One region of the Serratia sp. LSHTC3 genome, then DNA from elsewhere that is predicted to be linked to it. Evidence: predicted binding sites of a transcription regulator. Region 1 holds the regulator's gene; the other holds the start of a gene.

Region 1 (11,087 bases):
ACGATGCAGCAACGGCACCCCAAGCGCCTTCTCCAGCGAGCGCATGTGCTGGCTGACCGCCGACGGCGTCATGCCCAGCCGCCGTGCCGCACCGGCCAGCGAGCCCTCCGCCACCACGGTGGCGAATACCGCCATTCGATTGAGTTTATCCACGATTATGAAGTTTTACTTAATCAAGAAAGCATGAATATGGCACTAATCACGGCTATTGTTAAGGACTAGAGTAGAAACCACGCGGCAGGCACCTCGGCCTGCCTCACAATACTGAACCTATCCCCGAAGGAGCATACAGATGAAAGTAGCCATTATTGGAGCAACCGGTTTTGTTGGCCGCCGCGTGGTGGATGAAGCGCTGGCTCGCGGTATTCAGGTGACGGCAATCGCGCGCCAGAAAAAAGAGTTGCCGGAGCACGCCAATCTGACCGTCGCACTGGGCGACGTCGCCGATACGGCTTGGCTGGCGGGACAATTGCGCGGCCAGGACGCGGTGATCAGCGCCTACAACCCCGGCTGGGGCGAAGACAACCTGTATGAGAAAACCACCCGCGGCGCCCAGCAGATCCTCACCGCGGTCGAGCAGGCCGGCGTCAAACGCCTGTTGGTGGTCGGCGGAGCCGGCAGCCTGGAAGTGGCGCCGGGCGTTGAACTGGTGGATACGCCGCAGTTCCCGGAAAATATCCGCCCCGGCGCGCAGGCGGTGCGCGATCTGCGCAACAAACTGCGTAACGAGTCGGCACTCGACTGGACCTATCTTTCGCCGGCCGCCCTGCTGGAGCCGGGCAAACGCACCGGCCAGTTCCGCCTCGGCACCACGCAACTGCTGATGAACGGCGAAGCGCCGGCCAGCATTTCGGTGGAAGACCTGGCGGTCGCTATCGTTGATGAGATTGAAAAGCCTCAGTTTATTCGCGCGCAATTCACCGCCGCCTACTAAACCGCCCCGCCGCCAGGCCGCTCGGCCTGGCGTTTTCCGCGTATTCTCCGCCGCCAGTAATCTGAGTTTCTAAGGTTTTCTTAAGTTTCATCCGGTAGATTTCAAGGCATTATCTACTTTCAGGATCCCGATTTGGCAATGTGGTTACGTCAACGCTTACGGTGCAACAGCCTCGGTTTTACCCTCGCCGCCGCCCTGTTCTTCACTTTATTTCAGAACGCCTTATTCCTGCAGCGCGCCTGGTCGTATATCACCTTCGATAGCGCCCACAGCGTGATTTTCGCCGCCAGCATGCCGGTGGTGATCTTCTGTGCGTTGAATATCATCTTCAGCGTGTTGACCGTGCCCTACCTGCGCAAGCCGCTGATCATCTTTTTCTTGCTCGGCAGCGCCGCAGCCAACTATTTCATGTTCAGCTATGGTGTGGTGATCGACGGCAACATGATGCAGAACGCCTTCGAAACCAACCCTCAGGAGGCGACCGCGCTGCTGACGCCGCGCATGGGATTGTGGCTGACGCTGCTCGGCATTCTGCCGGCGGTGGCGGTCTGCTTCACTCAAATTCGCCAAACTCGCCCCTGGTGGTACATGGTCGGACTGCGCGCCGCCAACGTCATGCTGTCGTTGGTGGTGATCCTGATCGTCGCCGCGCTGTTCTACAAAGACTACGCTTCGCTGATCCGCAACAATAAGAGCGTGGTGAAGATGTTGACGCCTTCCAACTTCGTGGCCGGCACCATCAAGTTTACCGAACAGCGTTACTTCACCCGCAATCTGCCGCTGGTCAAGATCGGCGAAGATGCGCGTAAAGGGCCGCTGATCGCCAGGCAGGCCAAGAAAACGCTGGTGATCCTGGTCGTGGGCGAAACCGCCCGCGCCGAAAACTTCTCCCTAGGCGGCTATGAACGCGAAACCAATCCGCGCCTGAAGCAGGACAACGTGGTCTACTTCAAAAACGCCAGCTCCTGCGGCACCGAAACGGCGATCTCCGTGCCCTGCATGTTCTCCAACATGCCACGCAAGGAGTACGACGCGACCCAGGCGACGCACCAGGAAGGCATGCTCGACGTGCTGGCGCATGCCGGCGTCAATGTGCTGTGGCGCGATAACGACGGCGGCTGCAAAGGCGCCTGCGACCGGGTGCCGCACATCGACATGACCAAGCTGAAACCGCCGCAGGACTGCGACGGCGAGGTTTGCATGGACAACGTGCTGTTGTACAAGCTGAACGACTACATCAATAGCCTGAAAGACGACGGCGTGATCGTGCTGCACCAGATGGGCAGCCACGGCCCGGCTTACTACCGCCGCAGCACGCCAGAATTCCAGGCGTTTTCGCCGACCTGCAACAGTAATCAGATCCAGGATTGCAGCCATGAACAATTGGTGAACACCTACGACAACTCAATCCTGTATACCGACGCGATGCTCGATGCCACCATCAAGCTGCTGCGGCAGTATGACGACCGTTTCAATACCGCGCTGGTCTATTTGTCCGATCATGGCGAATCGCTGGGGGAAAACGGCATGTATCTGCACGGTACGCCTTATGTCTTCGCGCCGAGCCAGCAAACGCACGTGCCTTTCCTGATGTGGATGTCGGCCGACTATCAGCGCAATTTCGGCATCGATCGCCAGTGTCTGAATACGCTGGCGGAAAAGGACGAGGTTTCGCAGGACAACCTGTTCCACACCCTGTTGGGCATGCTGAACGTACAAACCCGCGAATATCAATCCCAGTTGGATATCCTGCAACGCTGCCGCAACGCGGCGTAGCGCTTAACTTCCGCGTGCCGCTGGGGCACAATAGTTTGCAGACAACCGGCGTTTTGTGCGCCGGTTTTTTTATTCCCATTGACCTAGACCAATCGGTCTATTATGCTCGGCACCATGATGACCAAATCAACGCATTGCAACGTGGATACACGTGAACATCTGCTCGCCACCGGCGAAACCCTCAGCCTGCGCCTGGGCTTTACCGGCATGGGGCTGAGCGAACTGCTGGCCACCGCGGGCGTGCCGAAAGGCTCGTTCTACCACTATTTTCGCTCGAAGGAAGCCTTCGGCGAAGCGATGCTGCAGCGCTATTTCGCGCATTATGATGCAGAAATGCAGGCGCTGTTTGCCGACAGACGCGGTGATGCCCGCCACCAGCTGCTCGGCTATTACGCCCAGGCTATCAGCTACCACTGCCGCAGCGAATGCCACAACGCCTGCCTGGCGGTGAAGCTTTCCGCCGAGGTGAGCGATCTGTCAGAACCGATGCGCCATGCGCTGGAAACGGGCACCGCTCGCGTGATCGGCCATCTTCAGGAGGCCATCGAGCGCGGTATCGCCGAGGGCTCGCTGTCGGTAGCCATGAGCCCGGCGGCAACCGCAGAAACGCTGTATTCACTGTGGCTCGGCGCCACGCTGCGCGCCAAAATCCGTCACTCGCTGGCGCCGTTGACCAGCGCGCTGGAAAGTATCGAGTTGCTGCTGCGCCCGCCGCAACCGTAACGGTAACAACTTATTTTTATTGAAAAAATGCAGTTCATGGTTTTTTATCGCTCATTACTAGACGACCGGTCTATTAAATACAGGATGCACTATGAAGACTGAAAAATTGCTCTCTCCGCTGAAGGTTGGCGCCATCACCCTGCCCAACCGCGTGTTTATGGCTCCGCTGACGCGTTTGCGCAGCATCGAGCCGGGCGATATTCCTACGCCGCTGATGGCGGAATATTACGCACAGCGCGCCAGCGCCGGCCTGATCGTGACCGAAGCGACCCAGGTTTCCTTCCAGGCGAAAGGCTACGCCGGCGCGCCCGGTTTGCATACGCCGGAGCAGATCGCCGCATGGAAAAACATCACGCAGGCAGTGCATGACAACAACGGCCACATCGCCGTGCAGCTGTGGCACGTAGGCCGCATTTCCCACGCCAGCCTGCAGCCAGGCGGGCAAGCGCCGGTCGCACCTTCGGCCATCAACGCCGAAACCCGCACCACCGTGCGTGATGAAACCGGCGCCTGGGTGCGCGTGCCGACCTCCACGCCGCGCGCGCTGGAAACCAGCGAGATCCCGGGCATCATCAACGATTTCCGCCAGGCAACCGCCAACGCGCGCGAAGCCGGTTTCGACTTCATCGAACTGCATGCTGCCCACGGCTATCTGCTGCACCAGTTCATGTCACCGGCTTCCAACCAACGTACCGATCAATACGGTGGCAGCATTGAGAATCGCACCCGCCTGACGCTGGAAGTGGTCGACGCCACCATCGCCGAATGGGGTGCCGAACACATCGGTATCCGTATCTCGCCGCTGGGGCCGTTCAACGGGCTGGACAACGGCGAAGATCAGGAAGAAGCAGCGCTGTATCTGGTGGAAGAGCTGAATAAGCGCAATATCGCTTACCTGCACATCTCCGAACCTGACTGGGCCGGCGGCAAACCGTATTCCGACGCCTTCCGCGACTCGGTGCGCGCCCACTTTAAAGGGGTGATCGTCGGTGCCGGCGCCTACACCGCCGAAAAAGCCGAAGCTTTGATCGAAAAAGGTTTCATCGACGCGGTGGCCTTCGGCCGCAGCTACATCGCCAACCCGGATCTGGTAGAGCGTTTCCGCCAGCACGCCCCGCTGAACGAACCTAAGCCGGAAACCTTCTACGGCGGCGGCGCCGAAGGCTATACCGACTATCCGTTTCTGGCGAAGTAATCTGTCCTGACCCCAACGGCCACGCAATCGCATGGCCGTTTTTTATGCGTCGCGCGCAAAGCAAAAAGGCCCGCACGAGGCGGGCCGCTGTTCCCTGGTGTTGATCTTTATTGCCGTTCGATTTTTACACGATCGCCGCTGGAATAGATAATTGATTGTGCAGATCAATTACTCTGTATCGATCGGTACACTCGATCAATATTTAGACACCCTCGACGCGAGACCACAAAGTGACATTGTCACCAGTTCGTCACGTTGAATTCCCTTGCGGGACAAGGCTATACTCGCTTGTGCTTCAATCCACCCGCCGTCTGCCACGGCACAGTCAATTCAGAGGAATTATGCGCTTACTCCATACCATGATCCGCGTCGGTGACCTGCAACGCGCCATCGACTTCTACACCAAGGTATTAGGCATGCGCCTGCTGCGCACCAGCGAAAACCCGGAGTACAAATACTCCCTGGCTTTCGTCGGCTATACGGAAGAGAGCGAAGGCGCAGTTATCGAACTGACCTATAACTGGGGCACCGACAGCTACGATATGGGCACCGCCTTCGGCCACCTGGCGCTGGGCGTGGATGACGTTGCCGCCACCTGCGACAGCATCCGTCGCGCCGGCGGCAAAGTCACCCGCGAAGCCGGCCCGGTGAAAGGCGGTACCACGGTTATCGCCTTCGTCGAAGATCCGGACGGCTACAAAATCGAGCTGATCGAAAACAAACACGCCGGTCAGGGCCTCGGCCACTAAGCCTCCCCTTCAGGGCGCGTTGGCGCCCTGCTGATTCTCCGCGCGATAGCGCCTGCAACCGGGCGCAAAATTTGCCATAATGCGCGCTGCATTCGATGAAGATAAGAAACTGATGGCCGAGAAAAGTGATCTTAACGCCCTGAGTGGTCGTTTTCGTGGGTTTTATCCCGTAGTAATAGATGTTGAAACCGCCGGCTTCAACGCCAATACCGATGCGTTGCTGGAGATCGCCGCCGTCACGCTGAAAATGGATGAGGACGGCTGGCTGCAGCGGGACGAAACCCTGCACTTCCACGTGGAGCCTTTCGAGGGCGCCAACCTGCAGCCGGAAGCGCTGGCGTTTAACGGCATCGATCCGCACAATCCGCTGCGCGGCGCGGTCAGCGAATATGACGCGCTGCACGCCATTTTCAAAGCGGTGCGCAAAGGGCTCAAGGATCGCGGTTGCAATCGCGCCATTATCGTGGCGCACAACGCCAACTTCGATCACAGCTTTTTGATGGCCGCGGCCGAACGCGCCGGCCTGAAGCGCAACCCGTTCCATCCGTTCGCCACCTTCGACACCGCCGCGCTGAGCGGCCTGGTGCTGGGGCAAACGGTGCTGGCCAAAGCCTGCATCGCCGCCGGCATGCCGTTCGACAGCAGCCAGGCGCACTCCGCGCTGTACGACACCGAGCAAACCGCCCTGCTGTTTTGCGAGCTGGTTAACCGCTGGAAACGTCTCGGCGGCTGGCCGCTGCCCGCCGGCGATCTCGCCGAATAAAACCAACAAAAAAGGCGGCCCAGTTACACTGGCGCCGCCCGTTACGCGATAATCGCAAGCCCGTCGATTAAGACTGCTGGTCTTCCTGCGCTTTATACTTTTCTGCCGTTTCTTTGATCAGTTGCTGCAGTTCGCCGCGCTGATACATCTCGATGATGATATCGCAACCGCCGACCAGCTCACCATCTACCCACAGCTGCGGGAACGTCGGCCAGTTGGCGTATTTTGGCAGCTCGGCGCGGATATCCGGGTTCTGCAAAATGTCCACATAGGCGAAACGCTCGCCGCAGGCGGACAGCGCTTGCACAGCCTGCGCGGAAAAGCCGCAGCTCGGCAGCTTTGGCGAACCTTTCATGTAAAGCAGAATCGGGTTTTCAGCGATCTGGTGCTGAATTTTTTCAAGTGTCGTCGTCATTTATTGCTTCCTCAAGCCACATTTCATGGCTACAACATGCATCACGCGGGCTATTGTAGCGGCTGGAACAGTCGCAAGAAAACGCCATCTTTTGCAAGGATATTCGCCCGCCGCCGATCGCGTTTCACCGGCCACGTCATTCCGGTCAAAACATACGTTGAGAATAACATTTTTAATCCGACCATTTCACTAATATATTGCGCCGCGATGCCGGCGCGGCTTAATTATATCCGCCACCGTCGCCTGGCGCTTTTTTATACATCAACAGGCTGATTTTAAACCAAAAAAAATGTCATTAACGTTTTCTCACAATATGGATTATTATTTATGAGTTCTTCGCTGTTTTATATGGTGAAGTTCGGGAATACTGTAACTCTTTCGATATCCGTTTCGGGGCCAAGGTTGGTGACGTCGACATGCGTTTAATTCTTACGCTCTTTGCGCTGCTGTTTACGCAGCTCTTCTTCAATTTGGCGCACGCTGCGCCACAGGCGCGCGTTGCCGCCGAGCAGCGTAAAAGCCATGCTAATGAAGCGCGGCCCGATGACCGCAGAAAAAAGAAAGCGGATAAAGCCGCCAAAAAAGCCAAAGTGACGGCCCCCGAGAAAAAAACCAAGACCGCCAAGGCCAAAAGCGAGAAAAGCGCGAAAAAGATCGTCAGCGCCAAACCCAAGGCCAAAGCGCAGAAAACCGCCAAGATTAAAGTCACCCCGCCGAAAAAGGGCTATAAAAAAGGCTATGGCCGCCACCGCGACGCCGGTATGGCCACCGCCAAACTGGCGCGTGAAGAAAAGCCGTTAAAACTCAGCCCGGCGCACAAAAAACGTTACCAGCATGCCAAACAGACCGCGATGGCCAAGCTGATGGATCAGATGGGCAAGCCTTACCGCTGGGGCGGCAGCTCGCCGCGCACCGGCTTCGACTGCAGCGGCCTTATCTATTACGCCTATAAGGACGTGGTGAAAATCAAGATGCCGCGCACCGCCAACGAAATGTATCACCTTCGCGACGCGGCGCCGATCAAGAAAAGCGAACTGGAAAGCGGCGATTTGGTGTTCTTCCGCATCAACAACCGCGGCGTGGCGGACCATGTCGGCGTCTATCTCGGCAACGGCAAATTCATCCAGTCGCCGCGCACCGGCGAAGAGATCCGCATCAGCCAGCTCGACAACGACTATTGGCAAAACCATTACATCGGCGCACGCCGCGTAGTGACGCCGAAAACCATCCGTTAATTCCCTGTTCTGCGCGGTTGCGGCCCCGGTCGCAACCGCCTGCTCAAGCTATCGCCCATCGCACTCCCCCACGCGCATTTCTCGCTTTTCCTCCTGTTTTTTATGATGAAAATTGTTAAGATTGAATGACCACAATAAAAAACGGCCCATCTGGCTCCCGCCTGGGCGGGAAGAAAGTGGCGCTGTAAAGGAGGAAGCAATGTCGTTTGAATTACCTGCATTACCGTATGAGAAAAACGCGCTCGAGCCGCACATCTCCGCCGAGACCCTGGAATACCACTACGGCAAACACCACAATACCTACGTGGTTAACCTGAACAACCTGGTGAAAGGCAGCGAGTTCGAGGGCAAATCGCTCGAAGAGATCATCAAGACCTCCAACGGCGGCGTGTTCAACAACGCCGCGCAGGTGTGGAACCACACCTTCTACTGGCACTGCCTGTCGCCACAGGGCGGCGGTGAACCGCAGGGCGAACTGGCGGCGGCGATCGTCAAATCCTTCGGCTCTTTCGCTGCGTTCAAAGAGCAGTTCACCGATGCCGCCGTGAAAAACTTCGGCGCCGGCTGGACCTGGCTGGTGAAAAAACCAGACGGTGCGCTGGCGATCGTCAACACCTCCAACGCGGCAACTCCGCTGACCGGTGAAGATAAACCGCTGCTGACCGTTGACGTGTGGGAACACGCGTATTACATCGATTACCGCAATGCGCGTCCAAAATACCTGGAAAACTTCTGGGCGTTGGTCAACTGGAAATTTGCGGCGGAAAACCTGGCGTAAACGCAGGCCTTGCCGAAGTGACGAGGCGCAGCCAGGCTGCGCCTTTTTTAAAACCGGCGGGAGATCAGTTCAACGCGGCGACAAAGCTGAAAGCGATGATCATCGCCAACGCGCCGACGGTAGTGAACAGAGACATCTTCAGATCGGTATCCATGACAACTCCTTTAAAATGGGCTTTCCTAAGGATAAAAGGCGCACAATTAGTACGTCAAATCATTTTCCCACAGTTCGCCGATAAAATCTTGTTATCATTTCCCGGTTTATAATCTCGATTACCTCTTCCACTTTTGTTCAATATGCGACAAAATTCGCAGTTCACAACTGCGTACCGGCATCCATGCCCCTCCTGATTAAGCGCTGAAGACTTCAACACACTAAAAACTCAGTTTTCGCTTCTCTGGAGAAGGATCTACGTAGGCAAACGATTAACATCACACTTACATGCTGTAAACATGTGAGTTCAGGAGTCATTCCTTACATGGCAACGATTAAAGATGTGGCCAAACGCGCGGGCGTTTCCACCACCACCGTTTCGCACGTCATCAATAAGACTCGTTTCGTCGCCGAAGAGACCAAAGCGGCCGTGTGGGCCGCGATCAAAGAGCTGCACTACTCGCCGAGCGCCGTGGCGCGCAGCCTGAAAGTCAATCACACCAAGTCTATCGGTCTGCTGGCCACCTCGAGCGAAGCGCCCTATTTTGCCGAAGTGATCGAGGCGGTGGAAAACAGCTGCTACAGCAAAGGTTACACCCTGATCCTGTGCAACTCGCACAACAATCTGGACAAGCAGCGCGCCTACCTGGCGATGCTGGCGCAAAAGCGCGTCGACGGCCTGCTGGTCATGTGTTCCGAATACCCGGATCAACTGCTGGGCATGCTGGAGGACTACCGTAATATCCCGATGGTGGTGATGGACTGGGGCGCTGCGCGCGGCGACTTCACCGACACCATCATCGATAACGCGTTCGAAGGCGGCTATCTGGCCGGCCGTTACCTGATCGAGCGCGGTCACCGCGATATCGGCGCCATCCCGGGCCAGCTGTCGCGCAACACCGGCGGCGGCCGTCATCAGGGCTTTATGAAGGCGCTGCAGGAAGCGCATATCGACATTCGCGAAGAGTGGATCGTCCAGGGTGACTTCGAGCCGGAGTCCGGCTACAAGGCGATGCACCAAATCCTGTCGCAAAAACAGCGGCCGACCGCGGTATTTTGCGGCGGCGACATCATGGCGATGGGCGCCATCTGCGCCGCTGATGAGCTGGGGCTGCGAGTGCCGCAGGATATTTCCGTGATCGGCTATGACAACGTGCGCAACGCCCGCTACTTCACTCCAGCGCTGACCACCATTCACCAGCCTAAAGAGCGCCTGGGAGAAATGGCCTTCACCATGCTGCTGGATCGCATCATCAGCAAGCGCGAAGAATCGCAGGTGATCGAAGTGCATCCGAAGCTGGTGGAACGCCGTTCGGTCGCCGACGGTCCGTTCATCGACTACCGCCGCTAATCCCCTGAGCCGGAAGCCTGCACGGCTTCCGGCGCCGCCTCGCTCAGCCACTCCTGATTCAGCGTCTCGCCATCGCCCAGATACGCCAGCAGCCAACTCATCGCCGGCGACGGTTTATCCTGCTGCCAGGTCAGGCAGCAAGGGCTGGCGGGAAACGGCTGCTGCAGCTGCAACGCCTTCAGCTCACCGCGCTGCACCAGCGGCAGCGCCCGATGCGCCGGCATCATGCCGACGCACAGCCCGGCGCACAGACAGTCGAGCGCCGATGTCCAGTCCGGCACCACCAGCCGCCGCTGGTTATCCAGCGTCCAGGTGACGCGCTTGGGCAGATTGCGCGAGGTGTCTTCCAGACAAAGCGCAGGGTACGGCCTCAACCGATCGTCATTTAACGGCCCTGCCAGCTGCGCCAGCGGATGCTGTGGGCTGACTACGCACAGCCAGTTCATGTAGCCCATATCGCGGAAGGCAAAGCCGCCGCCGACCGGCACCGCGCGCGTGGCGCCGATCGCCATGTCCACCCTGCCGTCCACCAACGCATCCCAAACGCCGTTGAACACTTCGGGTTGCAGCATCAGTTCAACATCGGGGAAATGGCGGTAGAAATCCAGCACCAGCTGGCGGCTGCGCTGGGGTTTGACGATGATGTCGACTGCGATATTCAGCTGGCCGCGCCACCCGTTGGCCACCTGCTGACAGTGGCGACGGGTGTCGAGCATTTTTTTGATAACAACTCTCGCATCCTTGATAAACAGCGCGCCGGCCGGCGTCAACTCCACATCACGGTGACGCCGCTCAAACAGCGGCACCGCAAGCCATTGTTCCAGTTGCCGCACGGTATAGCTCACCGCCGACGGCACCCGGTGCAGCTCCTGCGCCGCCGCGCTGAAACTGCCGGTGCGCGCGACCGCGTCAACAACTTCAAGAGAATATTCAGACCACATCGCTTTGCCTTCAATTTTTTTAACAGCACTTTGCAAATATTACCGTTTCACAAGCAGAGATCCAGCCGGATACA
Region 2 (11,087 bases), on a different contig from region 1:
CAGCTGCGCCAAGAAAATCGAAAATGCCGTCACCGCACTCCCCGGCGTCGACAGCGCGCGCGTGTTGTTCGCCACCGAGAAACTGGTGGTCGACGCGCAGTCCGACATCAGCCTGCGGATCCAGGATGCGGTCGCCCAGGCCGGCTTTACCCTGCTCGGCGCTCAGACCGCCAAAGCCGCCGCGCCGAAAACCTCACGCTTCGGCGAATTCGCGCCGCTGCTGCTGTTAACCACCCTGATGGTGGTCAGTTGGGTGCTGGATCGGGTTAACCCGGAGCTGGGCCGCATCGCCTTTATCGCCACCACGCTGGTCGGGTTGGCGCCGGTCGCCGCCAAGGCGCTGCGTTTGATTCGTTCCGGCACGCCGTTTGCCATCGAAACGCTGATGAGCGTGGCGGCCATCGGCGCGCTGTTCATCGGCGCCACCGCCGAAGCGGCGATGGTGCTGCTGCTGTTTATGGTCGGCGAACTGCTGGAATCCTACGCCGCCAACCGCGCACGGCGCGGGGTGAAGGCGCTGATGGAGCTGGTGCCGGAAGATGCGCTGCTGCTGCAAGGCACGGAACGCAAACGCGTGCCGGTCGCCAACCTGCGCCCCGGCGACGTGATTGAAATCGCGCCCGGTGGGCGCCTGCCGGCCGACGCCGAGCTGCTCAATCCGTTCGCCAGCTTCGATGAAAGCGCCCTGACCGGTGAATCGGTGCCGGTCGAGCGCCAACAGGGGGAGAAAGTGGCCGCCGGCAGCCTGTCCGTCGATCAGGCGGCGCAGATGAAGGTGATATCCGAGCCCGGCAAAAACGCCATCGACCGCATCCTGCAGCTGATTGAAGAGGCCGAGGAGCGCCGCGCGCCGATCGAACGCTTCCTCGATCGCTTCAGCCGCTATTACACCCCGGCCATTATGCTGCTGGCCGTCGCGGTGATCCTGGTGCCACCGTTGCTGTTCTCGCAGCCGTGGGATACCTGGATCTATCGCGGCCTGACGCTGCTGCTGATCGGCTGCCCATGTGCGCTGGTGATCTCAACGCCGGCGGCCATCACATCCGGACTGGCGGCCGCCACGCGGCGCGGCGCGCTGATTAAAGGCGGCGCGGCGCTGGAGCAACTGGGCCAGATCCAAACCATCGCCTTCGATAAGACCGGCACCCTGACCGAAGGCAAGCCGACGGTCACCGACGTGCTGCCTATCGGTGCGCTCACCGAACAACGGCTGCTGCAGCTTGCCGCCGCGGTGGAAGCCGGTTCACATCACCCGCTGGCGCAGGCGATCATCAACCGCGCCGCCGCAAGCGGGGCTGAGTTGCCGCTGGCGCAGGCGCGCCGCGCGCTGGCCGGCGTCGGCGTGGAAGGGCTCGTGGACGGCAAGACCGTGCTGATCAGCGCGCCGGGCAAGCTGGCGCCGGGCCTGCTCGGCACCCAATGGCAGAGCCAGGTAGACAAGCTGGAAAACGCCGGCAAAACGGCGGTGGTGGTGCTGGAAGACGGCGCGCCTATCGGCTTGCTGGCGCTGCGCGATACGCTGCGCGGCGACGCCAAACAGGCGATAGCCGAACTGAACGCGCTGGGCATTCGCGGCGTGATGCTGACCGGCGACAACCCGCGCGCCGCCGCGGCGATCGCCGGCGAACTGGGCCTCGACTATCGCGCCGGTCTGCTGCCGGAAGATAAGGTCAAAGCGGTCACCGAGCTGAGCGAACTGCGCCCAACGGCGATGATCGGCGACGGCATCAACGACGCCCCGGCGATGAAAGCCTCCAGCATCGGCATCGCCATGGGCAGCGGCACCGACGTGGCATTGGAAACCGCCGACGCCGCCCTGACCCACAACCGGCTGCTGGGCGTCGCGGAAATGATCCGCATCTCGCGCGCCACCCACGCCAATATCCGGCAAAACATCACCATCGCGCTGGGGTTGAAGGGGGTCTTCCTGATCACCAGCCTGCTGGGGCTGACCGGTTTGTGGCTGGCGGTACTGGCTGACTCCGGCGCCACCGCGCTGGTCACCGCCAACGCGCTGCGGCTATTGAGAAAGCGCAGCTAAGCTCTGAAACAAACACGGGCGCGGCATACCGCGCCCGTTGTCATTTGGGGGAGGGAACGTTTAACTCGGCCGCGCCGCCGTTAGACGCCTTTACGTAACAGATAACGGTATGGCACCTGTTCGGTCTCCTGCGCCACCAGCGTATGCTCCATAAAGCGGCAGAACCCCGGGATATCGCGGGTGGTGGCCGGATCGTCGGCGATAATCAGCAGCGTTTCGCCGTTGTCCATATGGCGCACGGTTTTGCGCACCATCATCACCGGTTCCGGACAGCGCAGCCCCAGCGCGTCGAGCGTCTGGTCTGCCTGGGCAAATAAGTCAGTCATGCAATTTTTCTCGTTCAAAAACGATCGGCGAACGCTCGCCGCATCTCATTAGCGCCTAGTTTACGCCGGTAGTTTTTCTGCGCAAGATGCGTTAACGTTTGCGTTAAATTTAACCATTGCATTGGTTGCGCAAACGCGTATCATGCCGCCGCGCAGCGTTTTTTGCTGTTTTGACAAGACACACTGGGTTCCCTCACCCCACTGCTAAAAAGGCTACAACATGTATTCGTTTACCGCACAGCAGCGCTTTACCGCGTTGGTCTGGCTTTCGCTGTTTCATATCGCCATCATTACCTCCAGCAACTACCTGGTGCAGCTGCCGATCACCGTTTTCGGCTTCCATACCACCTGGGGCGCCTTTACTTTCCCGTTTATCTTCCTGGCGACCGATCTGACCGTGCGCATCTTCGGCGCGCCGCTGGCGCGGCGCATCATCCTGGCGGTGATGGTGCCGGCGCTGTTCATCTCTTATGTGATCTCCACCGTCACCTATCAGGGAGAATGGCAGGGCTTTGCGGCGCTGAACAGTTTTAACCTGTTCGTGGCGCGCATCGCCGTCGCCAGCTTTATGGCCTATGTGCTCGGCCAGATCCTCGACGTACACGTCTTCAACCGCCTGCGTCAACGCAGCGCCTGGTGGGTGGCGCCGGCGGCGGCGATGTTCCTCGGCAACATCAGCGATACGCTGGCGTTCTTCTTCATCGCCTTTTATAAGAGCAGCGATCCCTTCATGGCCAACAACTGGGTGGAGATCGCGCTGGTGGATTACAGCTTCAAGGTGATGATCTGCCTGCTGTTCTTCCTGCCGATGTACGGCGTGTTGCTGAACATGCTGCTCAAACGCATCGCGGCGCGCAGCGGCGGCCTGCAGCCGGGCTGAGTCGTGTTATTCTGGGCGGCCCTATCCTTTGGAGGCCGCTCATGACCCCAATCGTCCGCACCGCCACGCTTGAAGACATCCACCGCCTTTACCAACGCATCCCCGAATTCGGCGGCCTGCATAGCCTGGCCGATCTGCAGCGGCGCATCGGCACCGCCCCCGCCAGCCTGTTGATCGCCGAGATAGCCGGGCAACCGGCCGGTTTCAAACTCGGTTATCAACGGCAGGAAACGGTGTTTTACAGCTGGCTGGGCGGCGTGCTGCCGGCATTTCGTCGCCACGGCGTGGCACAGGCCTTGTTAGCTGAACAGGAACGCTGGGCGCGGGCGCAGGGCTATCGCCAACTGGCGGTCAAAACCCGTAACCGGTTCCGCGCCATGCTGACGATGCTGATCGCCCACCACTATCAGATTGTTCAGCTGGAAAAGAAAGGCGAAGTGGCTGATTATCGGCTATTACTGGAAAAAAACTTGTGACAACATCTGCCTTGCATTTCAACCTGGAATAGGTTGCGATACGACAGTGAATCCCTACCGGAAAGGAAGAAGGAAGCCCGATGCGTAAAGTAGCGAAATTGATGGGTATCAGCCTGCTGGCGCTTGGCCTCGCGGCCTGCGACGGCGAAACCAAAGACACCAAGGCGGCAACGGACGGCACGGCGGCCAGCGTGCCGGCCGGGCAGCAGGTGAGCCTGCTGGACGGTAAACTGGCGTTCACCCTGCCGGTCGGCATGGCGGATCAGAGCGGCAAGCTGGGCAACCAGGCCAACAACATGCATGTTTACGCAGACAGCACCGGCCAGCGCGCGGTGATTGTGATCCTGGGTGACAAGACCGCCGACAGCCTGGAGACCCTGGCCAAGCGCCTGGAGAATACCCAACGCGCGCGTGACGCCAACCTGCAGGTGATCACCAACAAAGCGCTCGACGTCAACGGTGTGCCGCTGCGTCAGCTGGACAGCATCATCACCAGCGGCGGCGAGAAAGCCTATTCTTCCGTCCTGATCGGCTCGCTGAACAACAACATGCTGACCATTCAGGTAACGCTGCCGGCGGACAATCAGCAGCAGGCGCAGACCGAAGCCGAAGGCATCATCTCCACCCTGAAGCTGAAGCAGTAATCCCACAAAGGGCCGGCTTGCCGGCCCTTTCGCTTTATGCCAGCGCCTGCGCCAGCAGGGTGATCGGATGTTCGCAGCGTTTGCTGGTGGACATTTCTATCTGCCATTTGCAGGTCTCGCAGTCGGTCACCACCAGATCCACCCCGCTCTCTTCTATCTGCCGGAACAGCGGCGCGCCGATACCCTGCGACGTGGCGTAGTTCTCCGATTTGAACCCGTAGGTGCCGGCGATGCCGCAGCACTGCGAATCCAGCACCACCAGCTCCAGCCCCGGTATCTGCCGCAGCAGCTCCAGGGTGTAGGCGGTCCAGCCCATCTTCTCCATATGGCAAGGCGTGTGATAAGCCACCCGCAGCGGCGTGCGCTTGAGCGGCAGGCTGCGCCCCTGATTGATCAGACGATAGAGATAGCGCGTCGCCAGCTCCACCCGATCGCGCACCGGAGTGGTGTCCACGTCCAGCAGATGAGGGTATTCGTCACGCAGGGTGAAGGTGCAGCTCGACGAAGTGGCCACCACCGGAATGCCGCGCTCCAGCACCGTTTCATGCAGCGATTCGGCATTGACCCTGGCCTGCTTTTTGGCCTGCTCGATAAACCCGTTGGCGATCAGCGGCACGCCGCAGCATTTCTCGCGTTTCAGCAGCTGCACGCCGATATCCAGCGCGTTGAACACCCGGACCAAATCCTTGCCCAGCTGCGGGTGGTTATAGTTGACGAAGCAGCCGTGGAAGAACGCCACCTGCTCGGCGTAACGCTGCTGCGCCTGCGCCTGTTGCCGGTACCAGCGGCGGAAGGTGCCGAACGAGTATTTCGGCAGTTCACGACGGTGATCGATCTTCAGCGCCTTGTCCAGCAGCTTGCGCACCGGTTTCAGCCCGGTGGCGGCGTTGACGATCGGCGCGAACGGCGTCGACAGCGATCCCATGATATCGGTGTGGCTGAGGATGGCGTCACGCAGCGTCGGCTTGCTCTGGGCAAAGTCGGCGCGGGCGCGCTGAATGATGTCGCCGATTTTGACATCGGACGGGCAGGCCACTTCACAACGCTTGCAGTTGGTGCAATATTTCAGCGCCTCGTCGTACAGCGTCGGGTCTTTCAGCCGCAGCCGCTCGCCGTCCGGCCCCGCCTGTTTCGGCCCCGGGTAGAGCGGGTTCACTTTGGCGACCGGGCAGTAGGTGGTGCAGACGGTACATTTGATGCAGCTTTCAAAGCTGTGATCCTGATGCAGGCTCATGCGTTCTCCTCCGCGGCAATCTGCTGCGCAACGTGCAGCGCACCGATCAATGACACGCCGGCGCCGCAGCCCTGCTGCAGCGGATCGTAACCGCCGGCGACCGCACCGATGGCATACAGATTGTCGAACGGCACTCCCTGCTTCATCGCCCGCAGCCTGCCGTCGGTACGCACGCCGAACTGCAGGTAAGGCTGCGGCGCGAACAGCTCGCGTCGGCTCCAGTCGGCGCGATCCGCCCGGCTGTGTACGTCCAGCCCGAAGATCGGCTCACGCACTTCATCGAAATCCGCCACCAGCCCGTTGCTGAAGAAGCTGCCGCTGGCCAGCACCACCTGCTGCGCCCGCAGCGGAATATCGCCGTGGTTGCGGGTATACAGGCCGGTGACGCGGCCGGCTTCACACTCGGCGCGCAGCACGCTGTCGCCCGGCATGAAAACGCCGCCCAGCTGTTGGAAACGCCGCCGCAACGCCTGGTGCAAGCGCATGCCGGGCACCGAAGGCGGCAACGTCGGCAGCAGTCGGACCGGCTTGCCGACCGCATCCTGCAACACCGCCAGCGACGCGTCGTCCTCCAGGCCCAGACAGGCCGGCAGGAAGAGCGCCTCGGCCTCGCCCGCCAGCCGCCGCAGCTCTTCGGCCATCGGCGGCAGGCTTTCCATCAAATCCAGCACCCGGGCAATGTTCACCGCGCGGAACTCGCTGGGGTTATTGCGCAATCTGTCCAGCGCCGGCATGTGCAGATAGGCCACATCCGCCTCTACGCCGAGCTCGCGGCTCAGAGAGTCGGCGGCCATCTGCGGTTGGAAGTCGAGGAACCCTTCGATGCCGATCACCGCAATGCGCCGCCAGGGCAGTTGGCCGGTCAGCGGCAGCGTCGGGATCGCCTGCGGGCTGAGCCAGGTAGCGCGACGCGTGCCGAGCGGCGTGATGCGCAGATGGTTGTTCCCCCCCTCGCCCTGCAGATTCAGCCCGCAGCGTTCCAGCAGCCGCTGCGCGGCGGCGGACAGCGCCGCCACCCGGCCGGGGCCAATCAGAGAATACGGATGCTGCGGCGCCTGTTGCGCCAGCTGCGGCAGCGCCGCCAGCGGCATCTCGACCGGCGTGCCGTCCGGCAATCTCGCCAGCAGATCGAGCGAGCCGGAGGAGAAGTAGAGCGCGCTCTGGCCGGAACTGACCACCGCACAGCGTTTGCCCTGTTCGGCCACGGCAATGGCGCAGCTCAGGCCCGCCAGGCCGCCGCCAATCACCACTACGTCAAATCGCATCATCCGCCTCCTGCTCTTTGTCTGCCTGGGCCTCAAGCCCGCATAACCCTTGGTAAACCCAACTGGTAAATTCGCTCTCGCGCAGCGCATCGCCCCAGGCGATCGGCCGCACGCCTTTCCAGCGTTCGTTGAGGAACTGCGACAGCTGCGCGATAGATTGCTGCGGCGTGCTGACCTTGAAGCGCGTCAGCAGCCCGGCGGCGCGGCAGGCGCAGAGTTCACCCTGGCAGGTGCCCATGCCGACGCGGGTGCGGCGGCGCAGATCCACCAGGTTATTGACGGTCAGCGAATTGACCGCATAGCGCACTTCCCCGGCGGTCACCGCCTCGCACTCGCACACCAGGCTGGTGTCGAGCCGATCGGCCGCCGGCACCTGGCTGGCGCGATCGCCGTGCCGGTAAATCGCCGAGCCGCGAATGCTGGCGGGCAGAGAAACCACGCTGCGCACCGTTTCCTCCGCCGACTGACGGGATCCGGGCAACGCGTCCTGCGCGGTGGTGCACGGGCGGTTTACCCCGAGCTTTTCGCACACCTTGTCGGTGGCCCACTCCGCCATCAGACGATAGGTCATCAGCTTGCCGCCGGTGATGGTGATAAACCCTTCCAGCCCGTCGCGGGCGGCGTGATCGAGCAGCACGATGCCGCGGCTGACATTGCGCCCGCTGGGATCGTCGTCGCTGGCCACCAGCGGCCGCACCCCGGCATAGGCGCGCAGAATGCGGGTCTGCGCCAGGGTGGGCGCCAGCAGCGCCCCCTCGCGGATCAGAATGTCCACCTCCTGCGGGGTCACCAGCATGTTGTCAATTTGGTCGTAGTCGATATGGGTCGAGGTGGTGCCGATCAGCGAGATGGTGTCGCCCGGCACCAGGATGTCGGCGTCCGCCGGTTTGCGGCAACGGTTGATCACCATGTTGTTGATGCGGTGACCGAGGATCAGCAGCGCTCCCTTGGCCGGGAACATGCGGATACGCAAATCGGCGTATTCGGCGATCTGCTGGCCCCAGATGCCGGCGGCGTTGACCACCACCGGTGCGTGCAGCTCATAGCGCCGCTGATTCTGATGGTCGTAAACGCGCACGCCCGTCACCCGGTCGCCACTGCGCAACAATCCGACCACCTGGTGGTAAGTCAGGATCTGCGCGCCGTGTTCGCGCGCATCCAGCATGTTGGCGGCGGTCAGCCGGAAAGGATCGACGGTGCCGTCCGGCACCCTCACCGCGCCAATCAGCGCCGGATTAGCCGCCGGCTCCAGCCGCAGCGCCAGCTGCGGTTCGATCGCTTCGGCGTCGATGTCGGCCTGGCGACAGGCGGCGATAAACTGTTGCTGATACTCCAGCGAGTCCTGCGGCAGGGTGATGAACAGCCCATCGGTGCGCTCGATACAGTGATGCGCGATGCGTTTCAGGATGCGGTTCTCTTCGATGCACTCGCGCGCCGACTCGCCGTCGGTCACCGCATAGCGCGCGCCGCTGTGCAGCAAGCCGTGGTTGCGGCCGGTGGCGCCGGTGGCGATGTCGTGACGCTCCAGCAAAATGCAGCGCAAGCCGCGCCGCGCACAATCGCGGGCAATGCCTGCGCCGGTGGCGCCGCCGCCGATGATGATCACATCCGTTTCGCCGCCGTCAAAATAGCTGCTCATGTCGCTCCCTCAGGATCGGTAGTTATGAGCCTATTGAGCCACGGTTATTAGGGTCTTTGTTTGATAAGGAACAAGAACGAACATAAAACGAAATAAAAATGTCCACAAAAAACCATCAATGTGATCATAATCACGATTTTTGGACGTTTTTCTATTTCATAACGTTAACGAATCGCTCAAAATCCGCCGTGGTTTCATGAAAGTGTAACAATTGCGCCATTCGTCACAGCGACACCAGGCGTATTTGTCGACAATGGCGCTCGTTATGGAACACAAAAACACCACATTCGATATCCGCTCAATCATCAAATGAACGTAAAAGGTCATATTGATGTGATAACAGATAAAGCCATCGGAGGCGCTCATGTTGAGTATTTTTAAGCCGGCCGCACACATCGCCCGTGTGCCGAGCGATAAGGTAGACCCGCTCTACCGTAAGCTGCGCTGGCAAATTTTCCTGGGGATCTTCTTCGGTTACGCCGCTTACTATCTGGTGCGTAAGAACTTCACCCTGGCCATGCCTTACCTGATCGAACAAGGCTTCAGCCGCGGCGACCTCGGCTTCGCGCTGTCGGGCATCTCCATCGCCTACGGCTTCTCCAAATTCATCATGGGTTCGGTCTCCGACCGTTCCAACCCGCGAGTGTTCCTGCCTGCCGGCCTGATCCTGGCGGCGGCGGTGATGTTGTTCATGGGCTTCGTGCCGTGGGCCACCTCCAGCATCGCGGTGATGTTCGTTCTGCTGTTCCTGTGCGGCTGGTTCCAGGGCATGGGTTGGCCGCCGTGCGGCCGTACCATGGTGCACTGGTGGTCGCAGAAAGAACGCGGCGGCATCGTTTCCATCTGGAACTGCGCCCACAACGTGGGTGGCGGCCTGCCGCCGCTGCTGTTCCTGCTGGGTATGGCCTGGTTCAACGACTGGCACGCGGCGCTGTACATGCCGGCCTTCGGCGCCATCCTGGTGGCCCTGATCGCCTTCGCCCTGATGCGCGACACCCCGCAATCCTGCGGCCTGCCGCCGATTGAAGAGTACAAAAACGACTATCCGGACGACTACAGCGAAAAAGACGAAGAAGAGCTGACCGCCAAGCAGATCTTCATGCAGTACATCCTGCCGAACAAGCTGCTGTGGTACATCGCGGTCGCCAACGTGTTCGTCTACCTGCTGCGTTACGGCATTCTGGACTGGTCGCCGACCTACCTGAAAGAAGTGAAGCACTTCGCGCTGGACAAGTCTTCCTGGGCCTACTTCCTGTATGAATACGCCGGTATCCCGGGCACTCTGCTGTGCGGCTGGATGTCGGACAAAGTGTTCAAAGGCAACCGCGGCGCCACCGGCGTGTTCTTCATGACGCTGGTGACCATCGCCACCGTGGTGTTCTGGATGAACCCGGCCGGTAACCCGACCGTGGACATGATCTGTATGCTGGTCATCGGCTTCCTGATCTACGGCCCGGTGATGCTGATCGGCCTGCACGCGCTGGAGCTGGCGCCGAAGAAAGCCGCCGGCACCGCCGCGGGCTTCACCGGCCTGTTCGGCTACCTGGGCGGCTCGGTCGCGGCCAGCGCCATCGTCGGTTACACCGTGGACTTCTTCGGTTGGGACGGCGGCTTCATGGTGATGATCGGCGGCAGCATCGCAGCGGTCATCCTGCTGCTGCTGACCATGCTGAACGAGAAGAAACACCACGCGGAAATCGCCGCCAAGCGCGGTTAAGCGTCACACGACTTTTGCATGATTTAAAGGCCGCCCTGCGGCCTTTTTACTACCCTGCCCCCAACAACACGGAGAAAACGGAATGCGGACTCAAGTCAAAGCCCTGCTGACAGGGATCATTCTCGCCACCTCGATGGTCAGCGCCGCGCAGGCGGCGGACAAAGTGGTCATCGCCCACCGCGGCGCCAGCGGCTACCTGCCGGAACACACCCTGCCGGCGAAGGCGATGGCCTACGCGCAGGGCGCCGATTATCTCGAACAAGATCTGGTGATGACCAAGGACAACGAGCTGGTGGTGCTGCACGACCATTACCTCGATCGCGTCACCGACGTCGCCGAACGCTTCCCGGACCGCGCGCGTAAAGACGGCCGTTATTACGCCATCGACTTTACGCTGGCGGAGATCAAATCGCTGAAGTTCACCGAAGGCTTTGAAATCGAAAACGGCAAGAAGGTGCAGGGCTACCCTGGCCGCTTCCCGATGGGCAAATCCGACTTCCGCGTGCACACCTTCCAGGAAGAGATCGAGTTCGTGCAGGGTCTGAACCATTCGACCGGCAAGAACATCGGCATCTACCCTGAAATCAAGGCGCCGTGGTTCCACAAACAGGAAGGCAAAGACATCTCCAGTAAAGTGCTGGCGGTGCTCAAGCAGTACGGCTACACCGGCAAAAACGACAACGTCTACCTGCAGTGCTTCGACGCCAACGAGCTCAAGCGCATCAAGAACGAGCTGGAGCCGAAGCTGGGCATGGATCTGAAGCTGGTGCAGCTGATCGCCTACAACGACTGGCAGGAAACCTACGAGCAGAAAGCCGACGGCAAGTGGGTGGAATACGACTACGACTGGATGTTCAAACCGGGC

What was found. Region 1 encodes PurR, which represses purine synthesis genes. Its sites were predicted from a motif close to CANGCAAACGTTTGCNTG; they were not measured.
Positions count from the first base shown of each region.
Region 2: the regulator PurR is predicted to act here: its motif matches at 2,455-2,472, upstream of tusA (sulfurtransferase TusA).

Region 1 is NZ_JBXUNP010000002.1:961,478-972,564, reverse strand. It holds gene AC2CGI_RS11960 (LysR substrate-binding domain-containing protein) at 1-153, opposite strand, end outside; gene AC2CGI_RS11955 (NAD(P)-dependent oxidoreductase) at 293-934, shown strand; gene eptA (phosphoethanolamine transferase EptA) at 1,073-2,710, shown strand; gene AC2CGI_RS11945 (TetR/AcrR family transcriptional regulator) at 2,813-3,433, shown strand; gene nemA (alkene reductase) at 3,525-4,628, shown strand; gene gloA (lactoylglutathione lyase) at 4,970-5,377, shown strand; gene rnt (ribonuclease T) at 5,457-6,140, shown strand; gene AC2CGI_RS11925 (Grx4 family monothiol glutaredoxin) at 6,208-6,555, opposite strand; gene AC2CGI_RS11920 (C40 family peptidase) at 6,972-7,790, shown strand; gene sodB (superoxide dismutase [Fe]) at 7,990-8,568, shown strand; gene cydH (cytochrome bd-I oxidase subunit CydH) at 8,633-8,722, opposite strand; gene purR (HTH-type transcriptional repressor PurR) at 9,047-10,072, shown strand; gene punR (DNA-binding transcriptional activator PunR) at 10,069-11,013, opposite strand.
Region 2 is NZ_JBXUNP010000006.1:242,388-253,474, reverse strand. It holds gene AC2CGI_RS21060 (zinc/cadmium/mercury/lead-transporting ATPase) at 1-2,041, shown strand, start outside; gene tusA (sulfurtransferase TusA) at 2,122-2,367, opposite strand; gene AC2CGI_RS21050 (7-cyano-7-deazaguanine/7-aminomethyl-7-deazaguanine transporter) at 2,588-3,247, shown strand; gene AC2CGI_RS21045 (GNAT family N-acetyltransferase) at 3,289-3,723, shown strand; gene AC2CGI_RS21040 (DcrB family lipoprotein) at 3,804-4,367, shown strand; gene glpC (anaerobic glycerol-3-phosphate dehydrogenase subunit GlpC) at 4,402-5,601, opposite strand; gene glpB (glycerol-3-phosphate dehydrogenase subunit GlpB) at 5,598-6,866, opposite strand; gene glpA (anaerobic glycerol-3-phosphate dehydrogenase subunit A) at 6,856-8,505, opposite strand; gene glpT (glycerol-3-phosphate transporter) at 8,870-10,222, shown strand; gene glpQ (glycerophosphodiester phosphodiesterase) at 10,305-11,087, shown strand, end outside.